DNA from 2 places in the Acidocella sp. MX-AZ02 genome. Region 2 is predicted to be linked to the other one. Evidence: predicted binding sites of a transcription regulator. Region 2 holds the regulator's gene; the other holds the start of a gene.
What was found. Region 2 encodes LexA, which represses DNA repair genes until DNA is damaged. Its sites were predicted from a motif close to TGTTCTANNTANGTTC; they were not measured.
Positions count from the first base shown of each region.

Region 1: the regulator LexA is predicted to act here: its motif matches at 5,010-5,025, upstream of recA (recombinase RecA).

Region 1 covers NZ_JH976207.1:1,313,710-1,320,432, forward strand. The annotation lists gene MXAZACID_RS06470 (O-antigen ligase family protein) at 1-1,167, shown strand, start outside; gene MXAZACID_RS06475 (YncE family protein) at 1,062-2,057, shown strand; gene MXAZACID_RS06480 (sterol desaturase family protein) at 2,164-3,129, shown strand; gene MXAZACID_RS06485 (argininosuccinate synthase) at 3,139-4,365, shown strand; gene MXAZACID_RS06490 (GFA family protein) at 4,426-4,854, opposite strand; gene recA (recombinase RecA) at 5,210-6,259, shown strand; partial or broken gene alaS (alanine--tRNA ligase) at 6,469-6,723, shown strand, end outside.
Region 2 covers NZ_JH976208.1:667,735-679,266, reverse strand. The annotation lists gene rpoB (DNA-directed RNA polymerase subunit beta) at 1-643, opposite strand, end outside; gene rplL (50S ribosomal protein L7/L12) at 783-1,163, opposite strand; gene rplJ (50S ribosomal protein L10) at 1,256-1,780, opposite strand; gene rplA (50S ribosomal protein L1) at 2,043-2,732, opposite strand; gene rplK (50S ribosomal protein L11) at 2,736-3,170, opposite strand; gene pncA (bifunctional nicotinamidase/pyrazinamidase) at 3,327-3,956, shown strand; gene MXAZACID_RS20395 (cold-shock protein) at 4,016-4,660, opposite strand; gene MXAZACID_RS11480 (DEAD/DEAH box helicase) at 4,899-6,638, shown strand; gene lexA (transcriptional repressor LexA) at 6,801-7,508, opposite strand; gene glp (gephyrin-like molybdotransferase Glp) at 7,593-8,792, opposite strand; gene moaC (cyclic pyranopterin monophosphate synthase MoaC) at 8,789-9,259, opposite strand; gene trpC (indole-3-glycerol phosphate synthase TrpC) at 9,256-10,047, opposite strand; gene trpD (anthranilate phosphoribosyltransferase) at 10,056-11,075, opposite strand; gene MXAZACID_RS11450 (aminodeoxychorismate/anthranilate synthase component II) at 11,072-11,532, opposite strand, start outside.

The DNA.
Region 1 (6,723 bases), on a different contig from region 2:
ACGGCGGGGCTGCTCAAGCTCTACGGGCTGCTGGTGCTGGCCGGGGCACTCTGGCGCTACGGGCCGCGGCGGGATGTGGGCAATCCGTCCCTGGCGTTTCTGCTGATGTTCTGCGTCGGGCTGATCCATGGGCTGCATCCGGGACTGAGCCTGGAGGCCTCGGCGCGGTCGCTGGTCGGCTCCGCCGCGCCGTTTCTGTTCGGCTTTGTCCGCCAGGATGAGGGGTTCAGCCGCGCCGCCTGCAGGGCGGTGATGATCGCCCCGCTCTGCGCCGTGGGGGTGGCGGCGATGCTGGCGCTGGCGGGGCTGGACCGGTTTTATACGCTGGAGCTGGGGGCGCTGCGGCTGGGCGGGGATGGGCAGCCGCCCTTTCTGGCCGGGGCGGCGCTGGTGGGGCTGTATGCCGGGGTGCTGGAGCTGGCGGCGCGGCCGCGCCGGGCCGTGGCGCTGCTGACCGGGGTCAATTTCACCATCATCCTGCTCACCGGGGCGCGCTCGCCGCTGGCTTTGGGGGGGCTCACGCTGGCGGCGCTGCTGGCCCAGCGCGGCTGCCTGCGGGCCCTTGCCTTGGCGGGGGCGCTGCTGGCGCTGCTGGCGCTCTGTTTCAGCCAGCTGGAGTTTCTGCGGGTGGTGGACATGACCCATCTTGGCCTGGCGGACAACCTGTCCAACCGCACGTTGGTCTGGCCGTATTTCTGGAATGCGATCACCCACTCGCCCTGGGTGGGCTGGGGGGTGGGGGCGGGCAAGATCATCATTCCGCTCAGCGCGCCGCTGGCCCGGCTGATCGGCACCAATGCCGCGCATGATGAATATCTGCGCATCGGCACCGAGGGCGGGGTGCTGGGGTTGGGGCTGCTGCTGGGGCTGATGCTGCTCTGGGTCGCGCGCGGCACGGCGCTTCTGCCGGCCCGGCAGGCCTGGCTGATGCGGTTGATTTTCATTGCATTCGCCGTGCAATCCCTGACCGACAATACCCTGATCGCGGGGACCGCCTCGGCGTTCTTCTTGTGGGTAAGCGCCATCTTCGCAAACGCACAAAACGGGTCTACAGGGGCAGCATGCTCACACGCCGCACTGCCATCGCCCTGCCCGCCGCCCTGCCCCTCGCCCTCGCCGGGGCTGCTCCGGCCCTGGCGGCAACGCCCCCCCTCGCCTTCGTCCTGAACTCCGCCGCCGGCTCGATCAGCCTGATCGACATGGCGAGCCGGCAGGTGGTCGGGACCGAGCCGGCTTATCGCGAGCCCAGCCATTGGTGCCTGACCCCCGACCGCCGCCAGCTTTTCATCTGCGACGCCTCGGGCAATGCGATTTTCATCTTCGACCCGATCACCGGCGCGCCGCTGGGCCGCAAGCGCATCGCCGACCCGTATCAGCTCGGCTACACGCCGGATAACAAATATCTGATGGTCAACGCCCTGCGGCTGGATTTCGTGGATGTTTATGACGGCGCCACGCTGCGGCTGGTGAAGCGCTTCAAGCCCGGGCGCTGGCCCAGCCATCTGGATTTCTCGCCGGACAGCCGCTGGTCCTTCAACTCGATGCAGAATTCCAACACGCTGGTCTCCTTCGACCTCACCAGCATGACCCAGCGTTGGGCGGTGACGGTGGGCGAGACACCAGCAGGCGTGCTCTGGCATCGCGGCAAAGTGCTGTGCTGCATCATGGGCGGGCGCGGCTTTGTCGAGGTCGATCCGGTGAGTGGGCAGATCACCCGGCGCGTCGTCACCGGCGATGGCGCGCATAACATCTTCCTGGATACCAAAAAGCAGATCCTCTACGTCTCCAATCGGGGCCCGGGGCGGACCGGCCTCACCGCTTTGGACCCGGTCAGCTTCCAGATAATGCGCCAGTATGAAATCCCCGGCGGGCCGGACGATATCGGCATCGACCCGGAGGGGAATATCTGGATCTGCCTGCGTTACGCGGAATCGGTGGCGATCCTCGACCCGGTGAGCGGCCATTACAGCTCCATCCCGGTCGGACGCTCGCCGCATGGCATCTTCCTCAACACCATGCTGCGCCAGCCAGGGCGGATCACCGCCGAGCGGATCTGAGGGCCGTCATTTAAGCCTTTGTAACAACGGGCTTTGCCCTCTCGCTTTTTGCGGCGGGCGGGCGCTATAAAGGCTGGTTGCCGCCAGTCCTGCATGGGGTTTGGGTATGGGTCTCGATCGTCTCTTCTCCAACATCGCCGGGTATATGGACCAGTATCTGGTGCTGCCGGTGCTGTTCCGGCTGCACTGGATGGCTTGGGACGATCTCGCCTTCGATTGGTGCCTGATCTGCGTCTATGGGATGTTCGCGGTGCTGGTGACCTACGCGGTCTGCCTGCCGCTGGAGGCCTGGCGGCCGGTCGAGCGCTGGCCGGACAACAAGGCGGTGCTGGTGGATGTGTTTTACACCTTCCTCAACCGCGTCGGCGTCACCCCCATCGTCACCTTCGTGCTGTTCTATCAGGTGCAGACCTGGTCCACCGGGCTGCTGGTCGAGCATGGCTTCATCCCACCGACCCTGGACAGCCTGGTGCCGGGCCTGTTCGGGCATCCGCTGGTGACGTTCCTGGTCTATGCGCTGATCCTGGATTGCGCCGATTACTGGCGCCACCGGCTCTCCCATTCCTTCCGCTGGTGGTACGCGCTGCACGCGCTGCACCATGCGCAGACTCAGATGAGCTTCTGGTCCGATGACCGCAACCATCTGCTGGATGATGTGATCAGCTTTTTCTGGTTCTTCGCCATCGGGCTGCTCATCGGCATCCCGCCGCTGCAATTCCCGCTGCTGCTGATGGCGATGAAATTCATCGAAAGCCTCAGCCACGCCAATATCCGCGCCTCCTTCGGGCCGCTGGAATGGCTGTTCGTCTCGCCGCGCTTTCACCGCTTCCATCACGGGCTGCGCGCCGCCGGGCGGCATAGCTGCAATTACGCCTCGGTATTCCCGGTCTGGGACATCATCTTCCGCACCGCCGATTTCCGCGATGAATATCTGCCCACCGGCGATGCCCGCGCGCCGGCGGCCTTGGTGAGCGGCTCCTACCTCGCCCAGCAGGCGACCGGGCTGAAATTATTCTGGCAGGCCCTGGGAAAGAGCTGGGCAAGCCTTGGCATTGGCCGCGCCGCGTCATAAGCAGCCAGCATGGAACAGAAAGTCAAAAAGGTCGTCCTGGCTTATTCCGGCGGGCTGGACACCTCGGTCATTCTTCGCTGGCTGCAGAACACCTATAAGTGCGAGGTGGTGACCTTCACCGCCGATCTCGGCCAGGGCGAGGAGCTGGAGCCGGCCCGCAAGAAGGCGGAGATGTTCGGCATCAAGGAGATCTTCATCGAGGATCTGCGCGAGACCTTCGTGAAGGATTTCGTGTTCCCGATGTTCCGCGCCAATGCGCTGTATGAGGGCCAGTATCTGCTGGGCACCTCCATCGCCCGGCCGCTGATCGCGCAGCGCCAGATCGAGATCGCCGAGATGGTCGGGGCCGATGCCGTCGCCCATGGCGCCACCGGCAAGGGCAATGACCAGGTCCGCTTCGAGCTGGGCTATTACGCGCTGAACCCGAATATCCGCGTCATCGCCCCCTGGCGCGAATGGGAGCTGACCAGCCGCACCAAGCTGCTGGAATATGCCGAGACCAACCAGATCCCCATTGCCAAGGATAAGCGCGGCGAGGCCCCGTTCTCGGTGGATGCCAACCTGCTGCACTCCTCTTCCGAAGGCAAGGTGCTGGAAGACCCGGCGGTGGGGCCGGATGAGATCGTGTATCAGCGCACCATCTCGCCGGAGGCAGCGCCCGATCAGGTCACCGAAATCAGCATCGAGTTCAAGCACGGTGACGCGGTGGGGATCAATGGCGAGGCGCTCTCGCCGGCCACCATCCTCACCCGCCTGAACGAATACGGCAAAGCCAACGGTATCGGCCGGCTGGATCTGGTGGAGAACCGCTTCGTCGGCATGAAGTCCCGCGGCGTGTACGAGACTCCGGGCGGCACCATCCTGCTCGCCGCGCATCGCGGCATCGAGAGCATCACGCTGGACCGCGAGGCCGGGCACCTGAAGGACAGCATCATGCCGCGCTATGCGGAGCTGATCTATAACGGCTTCTGGTTCTCGCCGGAGCGGCGGATGCTGCAGGCGCTGATCGACACCAGCCAGGCCTCCGTGACCGGCACGGTGCGGCTGAAGCTCTATAAGGGCAATGTGATCGTCACCGGGCGTGAGAGCCCGAACTCGCTCTACAATACCCGCATGGTGACGTTCGAGGACGATGCCGGGGCGTATAACCAGCAGGATGCGGCGGGCTTCATCAAGCTCAATGCGCTGCGGCTGCGGCTGGGGGCGTCGATCGGGCGCCGCGGCGGCGGATTGTAAGAAAGAGCTGGGGGGATTTTTGTAAAAATCCCCCCAGACCCCTTAAAAACTTTTGCTCTTTTATTCCGGTGCCATTTCGCCGCTGCCGCCCAGCTCGGCGGGGAAGTCTTTCAGCTTGGGCAGGCCGTCTTTCATCGGCAGCACCGTCTCGGCGTAGTTCACATGCACGCCGGGCTTGAAATCCAGCGCCGGCAACGTCGCCGCGAACACATCCACCAGCCCGAATCCCGGATGCGCCGTCATCAGATGGCCACCGCATTTGCGGCAATATTGCCGATGGCTGGCCTCGGTTTTGGCGTAGGTGGCCACCTCGCTCCCGCCCTTGGTGACTTTCACCGCCTCGGGCTTCCAGAGCGTGAACGCATTCACCGGCCCGCCAGACCAGGAGCGGCAGGAGCGGCAATGGCAATAGCCCATCGCCTCCGGATCACCGCTCACGGTCAGCTCCACCGCCCCGCAAAAACACGCACCTTGATAGATCTGGCTCATTTTTCCTCGCCTTGTTGCTTTTGGATGGCTCAGCATGGCGCGCCGCGCTGGGCCGTCAAACCCTGTCCCGGAATGGATCAAAGCCCGGCCTGAAGCGAAGTTCAGTAAATGTTCTATACACATTACGGAATCACAATATTTCCTCCATAAATCACGAACAAACGGCGAACAATTTATTAACGACCATGTTGCTAATTTGTTCTCGCCATGTCAGGATGCGATTCAACGATTCCCTCTGGCAAGGTCAGGAAAACACGCTATGGTTGCATCCACCGCAAGCAAAAAAGCTCGTTTGACAGAAATCGAGTCGATGTTGGACGCTCCGGAGGCACCTTTCATGGCGACAGTGACGACGATGGCAAAACCCGATCTCGAAAAGAACAAGGCGCTCGACGCCGCGATGGCGCAGATTGAGCGCGCCTTCGGCAAAGGCTCGATCATGCGCATGGGCGCCAAGGGCGGCAATGAGGCGATCGAGGTGATCTCCTCGGGCTCGCTCGGGCTGGACCTGGCGCTGGGCATTGGCGGCCTGCCGCGCGGCCGCGTGATCGAGATCTATGGCCCGGAAAGCTCCGGCAAGACCACCCTGGCGCTGCATGCCGTGGCCGAGGCGCAGAAGCGCGGCGGTGTCTGCGCCTTCGTGGATGCCGAGCACGCGCTGGACCCGATCTATGCCCGCAAGCTCGGCGTGGATGTGGATAATCTGCTGATCTCGCAGCCCGATACCGGCGAGCAGGGGCTGGAAATCGCCGATACGCTGGTGCGCTCCGGCTCGATCGATGTGCTGGTGATCGACTCCGTCGCCGCGCTGGTGCCGCGGGCGGAGCTGGAAGGCGAGATGGGCGACAGCCATGTCGGCCTGCATGCCCGCCTGATGAGCCAGGCGCTGCGCAAGATCACCGGCTCGGTGGCGCGCTCCAACACCACCTTGATCTTCCTGAACCAGATCCGCCTGAAAATCGGCGTGATGTTCGGCAATCCGGAGACGACCACGGGTGGCAATGCGCTGAAATTCTACTCCTCCATCCGCATGGAAATTCGCCGCACCGGCTCGATCAAGGAGCGCGACGAGGTGACGGGCAACCATGTCCGGGTGAAGGTGGTGAAGAACAAGCTGGCCCCGCCCTTCCGGCAGGTGGAGTTCGACATCATGTTCGGCGAGGGGATTTCCAAATCCGGCGAGCTGGTGGATCTCGGCGTGAAGGCCGGGGTGGTGGAGAAATCCGGCGCCTGGTTCTCGTATGACAGCCAGCGCATCGGCCAGGGGCGGGAGAATGCCAAGCAGTTCCTGCGCGATAACCCGAAAGTGGCGGAGAGCATCGAGAAGAAGATCCGCGATCAGTCTTCGACGCTGGGCGAGGCTTTGATGGCCGCCGATGGCGGGGAAGAAGCCGGGGAAGACTGACAAAAGTTTTTGGGGGTTTAAGGGGACTTTTTTCAAAAAGTCCCCTTTCTGACGAAGGCCGGACGCCCCCTTAAGGGGCGATCCGGCCTTCGTCTTTTCGCCGCTTTTTTTGAAAAAAAGCGGCACCAAAAAACTTTTGCTCCTTTTGGCCCGCGCGCCGAAGGCGGGCGGGCTTGGCGAAAACCCGTCCGCCTTGTAATCCAGCCCACATGGTCACCAGCAACGATATCCGCGCCACCTTCCTGAATTATTTCGGCCGCAATGGCCACCAGATCGTGCCCTCGGCCCCTCTGGTGCCGCGTAACGACCCCACCCTGCTCTTCACCAATGCGGGCATGGTACCGTTCAAGAATGTCTTCACCGGCCAGGAAAAGCGCCCTTATAACCGCGCCACCTCCTCGCAGAAATGCGTGCGCGCCGGCGGCAAGCATAATGATCTGGACAATGTGGGCTACACCGCCCGC
Region 2 (11,532 bases):
GCTTACGGTCGATGCGCACATAAATCAGATCCTTGGCGTCGAACTCGAAATCGAGCCAGGAGCCGCGATAGGGGATCACGCGGGCGGTGAAGAGATACTTGCCCGAGGAATGGGTCTTGCCGCGGTCATGGTCGAAGAACACGCCCGGCGAGCGGTGCATCTGAGAGACGATCACGCGCTCGGTACCGTTCACCACGAAGGTGCCGTTGTCCGTCATCAGCGGCATGTCGCCCATGTAAACAGGCTGCTCTTTGATGTCGCGAATGGAGCGCGCGCCGGTATCCTCGTCCAGATCCCACACGATCAGACGCAGGATCACCTTCAGCGGGGCGGCGTAGGTCATGCCGCGCTGGATGCACTCCTCGACATCATATTTCGGCTCTTCGAGCTCGTAATGCACGAACTCCAGGCGGCCGCGGCCGGCGAAATCGTCGATCGGGAAGACCGACTTGAAGACTTCCTGCAGGCCAGAGTTGGTCCGTGCGTCGGCCTTCACATTCATCTGCAGGAACGAATCATAGCTCGCACGCTGCACGTCGATGAGGTTTGGCATCGGCGCGACTTCAGGGATACGGCTGAAGCTCTTGCGAATGCGCTTGCGGCTGGTGAAAGACCCTTTGCCAAAACCATTGATCGCGTTCATCGCATCACCCTCGGTCAGATTGATCGTCTAAAAAAGCGTAGTCTTAAGAAACAGGTGGCAGGCGGCGCCCCAAAGGTCACCGCCTGCCCTTTTACCCTATGCACGCAACGGCATAATCACACCGTCGCGGGAAGAGGAATTATTTGACTTCGACAGTCGCGCCCTGCTCTTCCAGCGTCTTCTTGATGGCCGCAGCCTCGTCCTTGGAGACATTCTCCTTGACGGTCTTCGGCGCACCCTCGACCAGGTCCTTGGCTTCCTTGAGGCCCAGGCCGGTGATGGTGCGGATTTCCTTGATCACGTTGATCTTCTTGTCGCCGCCATTGGCGAGGATCACCGTGAACTCGGTCTGCTCCTCAGCAGCAGCAGCCGGCGCACCGCCAGCCGGGGCAGCAGCGGCAACAGCCACCGGCGCGGCAGCGGAAACGCCCCACTTCTCTTCGAGCAGCTTGGAGAGCTCAGCGGCCTCCAGGACGGTCAGCTTCGACAGCTCTTCAACGAGCGCGTTCAGGTCAGCCATTAGAATAATCCTTCGATAAGATAGGCTTTGTTTGGTTCAATGCAAGGCCGCACCGCGCGGCCCCGCGAAAAAGCGACAAGCGGGCGAAAACCTTAGGCCGCCTCGCTCTTCTGGGAATCGGCATACGCCGCGAAGACCCGCGCAAGTTGTCCGGCCGGAGCCTGCAGGACGCCGGCCACCTTGGTCGCCGGGGCTTGGATAAGCCCCAGGAGCTTGGCACGCAGGCTGTCCAGGGACGGCAGCTCGGAGAGCGCCTTGACACCGTCGACATTCAGAACCTGATTGCCGAGGGCGCCGCCCAACAGAACAAACTTGTCATTGGTCTTGGCGAAGTCGACGGCAACCTTGGCCGCGGCAACAGGGTCAGCAGACCATGCCAGCGCGGTCGGCCCCTTCAGCAGGGGCGCGATACCGTCGAACCGGGTTCCTTCAAGAGCAAGAAGGGCCAGACGATTTTTCGCAACCTTGAAGCTCACCCCCGCCTCACGCATCTTGCGGCGCAGATTGGTCACATCAGCCACCGTCATCCCGTCATTCCGGGTGACGACAACCATGGACGTATCCGCGAACACCGCAGACAGTTCAGCGACGAATTCACGCTTCTCTATGCGATCCACATCCGTCTCCAACTTGACGGGCAGCTTGGCGTTGCCGCCTCACCACCCAGGTTACCCAAGCAACCGGGACCATCCCGGCCGCTTTCGCCTGTCCTATGTCAGAACCACCAAAGCCCCGCCGAAGCGAAACATCTGGCACCTCTCTACCGTTTGCGGGGCCCCCCCATTAAATCCGAGGATACATACGGTCTTGGACAGGTCGGGAGCCTTGCGGCCCCCTGCCCGCTTCGGCCTTCCGGCCAAAGCGTATTCTCAAAAAACCTTAGGCGACGGTGGAGACGTCCACGCGCACGCCAGGGCCCATCGTGGAGGACAGCGCCACCTTCTGCAGGTAGGTACCCTTGGCGCCGGTCGGCTTCGCCTTCTGCACGGCGTCGATCAACGCCTTGGCGTTCTCAACCAACTTGTCCGCCTCGAAGCTCGCCTTGCCGATGCCGGCATGGATGATACCAGCCTTCTCAGCACGGAACTCGACCTGGCCGGACTTGGCAGCGGTGATCGCGCCCTTCACGTCCATGGTCACGGTGCCCAGCTTCGGGTTCGGCATCAGGCCGCGCGGGCCGAGGATCTTACCGAGCTTGCCCACAACGCCCATCATGTCCGGGGTCGCGATGCAGCGGTCGAACTGAATGTCGCCGGCCTGGACCTTCTCAGCCAGATCGTCAGCACCAACCACGTCAGCGCCGGCGGCCAGCGCCTCTTCGGCCTTCGGGCCACGGGCGAACACGCCGACGCGCAGGGTCTTGCCGGTGCCGTTCGGCAGCGAGATCAGGCCACGGACCATCTGGTCGGCGTGACGCGGATCAATGCCCAGGTTCAGCGAGATCTCAATAGTCTCGTCGAACTTCGCGGTGGCATTCTTCTTCGCCAGCGACACGGCATCGGTCAGGGCGTACAGCTTGTTGCGCTCAACCGTCTCGCGGGCAGCGTTCAGACGCTTATCTTTGGCCATCGTTTAGCCCTCCACCACGGTCAGGCCCATGGAGCGAGCGGAGCCCGCCAGCATGCGCACAGCGCCGTCAACATCGTTCGCGTTCATGTCCTTCATCTTGGTCGCGGCGATTTCACGCAGCTGCGCGGTCGTCACCTTGCCCACAGCCGCGCCCTTGCCGGGGGTCGTGGTGCCCTTGTCGATGCCCGCCGCCTTCTTCAGGAAGTAGGTATTGGGCGGGGTCTTCATGATGAAGGAGAAGGTGCGGTCAGCAAAGGCGGTGATCACCACCGGAACCGGCATGCCCGGCTCCATCTGCTGCGTCGCCGCATTGAATTCCTTGACGAACTGCATGATATTCAGACCACGCTGGCCGAGCGCGGGACCCACCGGCGGCGACGGGTTCGCCTTGCCCGCAGGGATCTGCAGCTTGATATAGCCGACAACTTTCTTAGCCATTTCTGGCTCCTTTCATCCTATGGCTTGCGCCATTGGACCGCGGTTCAAGCAGCCGGACACACCTGTCCAAGCCTCCCACGTTCCGAGGGGCGGAGCCTTAACTCAACCGTACCCTACTGTCTAGCACCCGCTCGCGTTTTCCCGATAATATAAGCCATGCAAAAAAAAGCGGCCCTTCTGGTTATCGACCTGCAAAATGATTTCTGCCCCGGCGGCGCGCTTGCCGTACCCGGCGGCGATGAAATAGCGCCTTTGATCAACAGCCTGGCGCGGTATTTCGACGACGTTGTGCTCACCCAGGATTGGCATCCGGCTGACCATACCTCCTTCGCCGCCAACCATCCGGGAAAAGCCGCATTTGACACAATCCAACTGCCTTACGGCCCCCAAGTCCTATGGCCCGCCCATTGCGTTATGGGGACACTGGGTGCCGCGCTCGTCCCCGGGCTCGATATTCCACACGCAGGCCTCATCCTGCGAAAGGGCAGCCACTCCTCAATCGACAGCTATTCGGGCTTCCTGGAAGCGGACCGCGCCACACCCACCGGCCTTGCCGGCTATCTGCGGGAACGGAGCATCACACAACTATATATATGTGGCTTGGCCTTTGATTTCTGCGTGCGCTGGACAGCCGAGGACGCCGTCCAAGCAGGCTTCGAGGTTTGGGTTGTTGAGGATGCGTGCCGGGCGATAGATTTACAAGGCTCGAGCGCGAAGGCCCGCGCGGCCATGCAAAACGCTGGGGTCAAGCTGACCAAGAGCCAAGATCTCTTGCAGTCACACTAATCGCCCCTCAAAACGCAAAAAACCCCGCAGGAGCGGGGTTTTTCACGGAAATTCATCGATTAATCGACGATGATTGCTGAAACTTCCGGCCCCTTGGAGCCTTGCACCACACTCATCTTCACCGCCTGGCCCTCTTGCAGCGGCGACAAGCCGGCCGCCTCAAGCGCAGTGGCATGGACAAACACGTCCTTGCCGCCAGCTTCCGGGCTGATGAAGCCAAACCCCTTGGTGGCATTGTACCATTTCACGATACCAGCCATCTCAACAGCCGGGCCGGAGGCCTGCTGGCGGGGGGCGCGCGGCGCGCGTGGACGGTCGAAACCTCCGCCACCGAAACCGCCCGGCGCACGCGGCGGCGGGGCATCACCCTCAGTCACGGAAATAACCTGATTGACCTGGCGGCCCTTCTGCCCCTGCCCGACACGGATCTGCAGAACAGAGCCGGGAGTGACGGACTGGAAACCGGCACTCTGAAGCGAGTTTGCGTGAAGAAACACGTCGCCGGAGCCATCTGCCATCTCGACGAAACCAAACCCCTTTTCAGCATTATACCACTTCACAGTGGCCTTTGCTTCGGGGGCAGTTGATTGTGCCCCAAACCCCGAGAAAGACGGCGGGAATGAAGGAGCGTTACCATAAAAATTATCGTCGTCGAAACCACGGCGGCGGCTCTGCCGCTGGCGGTCATTCTTCGGGGGTCGCACTATAAAAACTGTCCTCTAAAAGACTTTCGGGGCACCGGGCTCTAGCCAAGCGAAAACAGCATAGGCCACGCTGTGGCGGCCTTCAATCCCGAAATGCTGCTCCAACGCAAGCATTTCAGCTAAAATAGCCGCCATTTTTACGATTCTCGACCCAAATACGCATGAATATGCGCCGCTGCACGGCTGCACGGCTAATCCACCGCTTGTTGCCTGGCGCCCCAGCCCCTAAGAGCCGCTCATGCCCTTCCCCGATACCAATCCCAGCCTCGCCAAAGCTCTCGCTCAGCGCGGCTATGCCGACCCCACCTCCGTACAAAGCGCAGTCCTCACGCCGGAAGCTGACGGGCGTGACCTGCTCGTATCTGCCCAAACCGGCTCCGGGAAGACCGTCGCATTCGGCCTTGCTTTAGCGGGTAGCATCCTCGGCGAGTCCGCGTCGATGCCAGCCACGCACGCGCCTCTGGTGCTGGTGATCGCCCCTACCCGTGAGCTTGCGCTTCAAGTGCATGCCGAATTGACCTGGCTTTACGAATTCACCGGCGCCCGGATCCTGTCCTGCGTCGGCGGGATGGACGCACGACGCGAGGCGCGCCTCCTGGCCGGCGGGTGCCATTTCGTGGTTGGCACGCCGGGCCGTCTGAAAGACCATATCGAGCGCGGCAATCTGCGCCTCGACGAGCTGGAAGCCGTGGTGCTCGACGAAGCCGACGAAATGCTCGATCTCGGCTTCCGGGAAGAACTCGAATTCATTCTCAGCGCGGCGCCGGCCTCCCGCCGCACCTTGCTGTTTTCAGCCACCATCGCGCGCGACATCGCGGCACTGGCCCGAACCTATCAGCAAAATGCCCTGCGTATCGACACCGTCGCCGCCAATCAGCCGCATGCCGATATCGAGTACCGCGCCGTCCGCGCTGCCGGCCATGAACTCGAAGCCGCCCTCGTCAATATATTAAGAGCGCAGGATAGCAGGGCGCTCGTTTTTTGCGCCACCCGGGATACGGTGCGCACGCTTCACGCCAACCTCGTCGCCCGGGGTTTCACCGCGGCAGCCTTGTCGGGAGAACTATCCCAGGCTGAGCGTAACGCCGCCCTGTCCGCGCTGCGCGACGGCCGGGCCCAGGTCTGCATCGCAACAGACGTCGCCGCGCGGGGTTTGGACCTGCCGGATCTCGACCTGGTCATTCACGCGGACCTTCCCACCAACAAGGCAACCTTCCTGCATCGGTCCGGCCGTACCGGGCGCGCGGGGCGTAAGGGGGTTTCTGTCCTGCTCGTCCCGCCGGCGCGTCGCCGCCGGGCGGAGTTGCTCTTGCGGGAGGCGAATGCCCAGGCTGTCTGGGTTGACCCGCCGACGCCGGAGGATATCCGTGCAAAGGATGAGATACGCCTGCTGAACAATCCGCAGCTGCAAGAAACACCCGGCGAATTCGAACTGGAACTCGGCCAGAAGCTTCTGGCCCGGAGTTCACCGGAAATCATCGCCGCGGCTTTTGTGAAACTGGCCCAGGCCCATCTGCCAAGCGCGGCTCACGTCACGATCCTGCCGCCCGAAGCCCAGCGCCCCACCCGCGCGCCGCATACCGGCAAGGCATCCCATACCCACGTCAGCGAGGGAACCTGGTTTCGCGTGGCCCTTGGCCGCAAACAAAACGCCGATCCGCGCTGGCTTGTGCCGCTGATCTGCAAGGCGGGCGGCGTCAGCAAACAAGAGATCGGCGCTATTCGCATTTTTGAGCGCGAAACCAAGTTCGAAATCGCGGCCCATGCCGCGAGCGCCTTTGCCAATGCGGCGAACGCCCAGACCGAGGCGCGGATCGAGCCCGCCGCGCCGCCGAGCAGCCCCTCACGCTCTCGCGCGAACATTTCCGAACGCGGCGATTTCAAAACGAAAGCGGCGCCGAAGCCGTATGCGCCAAAGCCCGGCGGCAAGCTCAGCGAGCAACAGCGCCGGCGGCAGAATAAAGCCTCTCGCCACTGATCGCTATTGATCGGGCCTCGGAGGGGAGCGGATCAACCAGCTAGAGCAATATGTGTTTAGGTTGACGCGCCAGCGTCAAGATAAACACATGAAATTGCTCGCAAAAACAAAAGTTAGAGCATCAAGCTAAAAGCTTGATGCTCTAAGCTCTGCGGCACGCGGTTAATATTGCCGCAACAGCGCGATCAGGCGGCCTTGAACACGGACACGTTCAGCCGGGAAAATTCTGGTTTCATACCGGATATTGGCCGGCTCCAGCGCAATGGACTGCCCTTTCCGGCGCAGCCGCTTTAGCGTCACCTCGTGCTCATCGACCAACGCGACGATAATTTGCCCGTTTTCCGCCGTATCGCCTCGCCTGATGATCACTGTATCGCCGTCCAGAATTCCCGCTTCGATCATCGAATCGCCTTCGACGGTCAGTGCGAAATGTTCCCCGGCGCCAAGCATGGAGAGGGGGATTTCAATCGTCTCTTCATTGTCGCGCAAGGCCTCGATCGGCAGGCCAGCGGCGATTTTACCGTAAAGCGGCAGAGAAATCGCGGAGGGTTCAAAACTCTCCAGCTCATCTTGCTGCGACAGCCCTCGCGTCCCAAAATGTCCTTGAATGACGTTGGGCGCAAAACCATGCGCCTGCGCCTTGCTCGGCGTGATATCCTGCGGCAGCCGCACCACTTCCAGAGCCCTCGCCCTGTGCTTGTGGCGACGCAGGAAGCCTCGTTCTTCCAGGGCGGAAATCAACCGATGGATTCCGGATTTTGAACGGAGGTCCAGGGCCTCCTTCATTTCCTCGAAGCTGGGGCTACATCCGGTCTCGCGCAGATGCCGGTCGATGAATAACAGCAATTCATGCTGTTTCGGCGTCAGCATTGAACATCTCCGAATTTTAAAGCTTCAGGAACAAAGCAACAACACGATAATGTTCTAGTTTAGTTCTTGTTTTCGCGTCAAGCGTTACGAGTGATCCAACCGCAGGATCTCCACGTAACTGCCCGCCTCGATGGCAGGTGAAAACGGCACACGGCGGATCAGCGCGTTGGACCCGGCCAGGGCACGCAGCATTCCTGAATCCTGTACCTGCAGCGGGGTAACCTGCATTTCCCCGTCAGCAGTCTTCGCGATGATCGCCCGCACATAGTCTTCCCGCACATCATTGGCCCGCATCGGCGCTGCCAATCGTACGGTTTCAAAGCCTGGCGATTCAGGGGGCAAACCAGACAGCACCTCAATGGCGGACCGCAAAAACAAAACCGCGCAGACATAAGCGGACACGGGATTGCCGGGCAGCCCCAACACAGGCAGATCACTGAGTCTGCCAAATATCAGCGGCTTGCCGGGACGCATCGCGATTTTCCAGAAATCCAGCGCGAAGCCGTGCTGGGACAACCCTTGCCTGACCAGATCATAGGCGCCAACACTCGCCCCGCCTGTGGTTAGCAACAGATCAGCCCCTTTGGCAGCTAACGCCGCCTGCGCGACTTCATCGGCAGCATCACGCGCAATCGGCAACACCAACGGCTCGCCACCATGGGCTGTAACGAAAGCGCTTAACATCAGGGCGTTGGAGTTGGCGATCCCCCCGGCGGGCAGCGGCTCACCCGGCAAGGCAATCTCGTCCCCGGTGCAGAGGATCGCGATGCGCGGGCGCCGGTAAACAGCCAACCAGGGATGCCCCGCCGCGGCGGCAAGTCCGATATCCCGCACAGACAGCCGCGCCCCCGCTGGCAAGACCTGGTCACCGGCTTGTATATCCTGGCCCTTCCGCCGGATATGCAGTCCAGCGCGCACGCTTGCCGCCGGCTCCACCAAATCCGCTGCGACCGAGGCGTTCTCCTGGATCAAAACGGTATCCGCACCGTTCGGGATCGCACTCCCGGTAAAGATCCGAACCGCCTCCCCCGGGCCGACCTCACCCGCGAACGGATGCCCGGCCGGCGCTTCGCCGATCAGCCGAAGCGGCTTGCCGGAGTCAGTGTCAACGGCACGCACCGCATACCCGTCCATGGCCGAAACATCGCCAGGTGGGACAGTCAGCCGGGAGATGACCGGGCGCGCCAGCACGCGGTGATAGGCCTGGGCCAGCCCGACCATTTCAACGGCAACAGGCTTCAAATCCGCGACAATCCGGGCGCGCGCCTCCTCGACGCTGATCATGGCGCCGAAAAATCTCCGCTCTTGCCGCCTGTCTTTCGGGTCAGGCGTATCGCTTCGATCCGCATCGTCTTATCGGCGGCCTTGACCATGTCATAAATGGTCAAAGCCGCGAGGCTCACAGCGGTCAGGGCTTCCATTTCAATGCCGGTGCGTGCCGTTGTCCGGGCTGTGGCGACGATCTCGACCGAATCCTGCTCCAGGATGAGGTCGATGCTGATCGCATCCAGCGGCAGCGGATGGCAGAGCGGGATCAGCTCGCCGGTTTTCTTGGCCGCCATGATCCCGGCAATTCGGGCTGCGGCGAGCACGTCGCCTTTTTCAGCCTGATTATCACGGATCAGGCTGACGGTCTCGGGCCGCATCACCACCCGCCCCTTGGCCTGCGCCTCGCGAAGCGTCACCGTCTTGGCCGAAACATCGACCATACGCGCCGCGCCGTCGGCGCCGATATGGGTAAGCTGGCTCAATGGCCCAAAAGCGCGTGCACAGCGGCTTCCAGATCGTCCTGGCGCATCAGCGATTCGCCGACGAGGAACCCCTGCACACAGACCTTCCGCAGCCTTTCCACATCCTGATTGGTCTTGATGCCCGACTCGGAGATCATGAATTTATTCGGCGGGCACAGGCTGGAGAGCTGCTCGGTCGTCGCAATATCCGTCACCATGGTCTTCAGGTTGCGATTATTGATGCCGATCAGAGGCGTCTGCAGCAGAAGCGCGCGCTCCATCTCTTCTTCATTATGGACTTCGGCCAGAACATCCATATCCAGAGCCCGAGCGAGCCCTTCGAGATCACGGGCCTGATCGTCCTCAAGCGCCGCCATGATCAGCAGAATGCAGTCCGCCCCCATGACCCGGCTCTCATAGACCTGCCATTCATCCAGCATGAAATCCTTGCGAATGACGGGCAGGGAAACCGCTGCGCGGGCCGCCTCAAGATGCGCGGTCTGGCCTTGGAAGTATTTCTCGTCGGTCAGAACGGAAAGGCAGGTCGCGCCGGCGGCCGCGTAGGCCCGCGCCAGCGAGGCAGGCTCGAAATCCGGGCGGATCAAACCGCCCGAGGGCGAGGCCTTCTTGATCTCCGCGATCAGTCCGGCCTGGTCCTGCGCGGCCTTATCCATCAAAGCCCGGCCGAAGCCACGTGTCTTGTCGGCGTCCTTGACCTCGGCCTTCAGCTCATCCAGCGGCCTGCGGCCCTGGCGCTCGGCAACTTCAGCGCGTTTATCCACGCAGATTTTTGCCAGCACATCGTCGATTACAATATTCATGCCTGCTCTCCGGAGACCCGCTTCAACCGTTCCAGAACAGCCAAAGCGTCACCTCGATCTATCGCTTGCGCCGCCAGCTCGACCCCTTGGGGCAGTGTTTCCACCCGGCCCGCCACAATCAGGGCGGCAGCGCTATTCAACAACACCGTATCACGATACGCACCCGCCTGGCCTCGCAACAAAGCCCGTAAAGCCGCCGCGTTATAGGCGGCGTCTCCGCCTTTCAAGGCAGAGGCAGGCGCGGCTTCAAGGCCCGCATCCGCGGCGGTTACCCCGAATTCCCTGATCTCGTTGTTCTTCAACGCGACCACTTGGTTCACGTCGTCGAGCACAAGTTCATCCATGCCGGCGCCATGCACGATCCAGGCGGCTTGCGTGCCAAGATCACGCAACGTCTCCGCCACCGGGCGCAGCCAGAACGGGTCATAGACCCCCATCAACTGGCGGCGCACCCCGGCCGGATTGGCCATCGGGCCGGTCAGGTTGAACAAGGTTCGGGTGCCAAGCTCCACCCGAACCGGGGCAGCGTGCCGCAGTGCGGGGTGATGGCGCGGCGCGAATAGAAAGACGCACCCAACCTCGCGCAGCACCGCCGATAACCTGTCAATGGGCGGCTCGATCGCAACCCCAAGCGCCGTTAATACATCCGCGGCGCCTGAGCGCGAGGACAACGCCTTGTTGCCGTGCTTGGCGACAGGCACGCCACACGCCGCCAGAACGAACGTCGTCGCGGTGGAAATATTGAGGCTGGCGGCGCCATCCCCGCCTGTACCGCAAACATCCATGGCATCCGCCGGCGCTTCGATCCTGGCCATACGCTTGCGCATCGCCGTGACCGCGCCGGTCAGCTCCGCCACTGTTTCGCCGCGTGCGCGCATGGCCATCAGCATCCCGCCGATCTGCGCGGGGGTGGCCTGCCCATCCATGACCACGCCGAATGCTTCCTCGGCCTCAGACACGGTCAGGCTTTCCCCCTTACCGAGGCGCGCAAGCACCGGTTTCAGCGAATTATTCACGCAGCAACCGGAACCTTTACCCCTGCGAGACGCAGGAAGTTGCGCAGAATATCATGCCCGTTCGAGGTCGCGATGCTCTCCGGATGAAACTGCACGCCGTAAATCGGCAGCTCCGCATGGCGCAATCCCATGATAATGCCGTCTTCGGTACGCGCCGTGGGCACCAGCGTGCTGGGCAGGGTCGCCTGCTGGACGATCAGCGAGTGATAGCGCGTCGCGGTGAAGGGATTCGGCAAGCCTGCGAAAATGTCGGTATTATCATGGAAGACCGGGCTGGTTTTCCCATGCACGGGCTGTGGTGCGCGCACCACCTGCCCACCAAAGGCCTGGCCGATCGCCTGGTGTCCCAAACACACACCGAACAAAGGCAGATTCGCCGCAGCCGCCGCCTGCACCATCGGCAGACAGATCCCGGCCTCATTCGGCGTGCAGGGCCCCGGCGAGAGCACCACCGCCT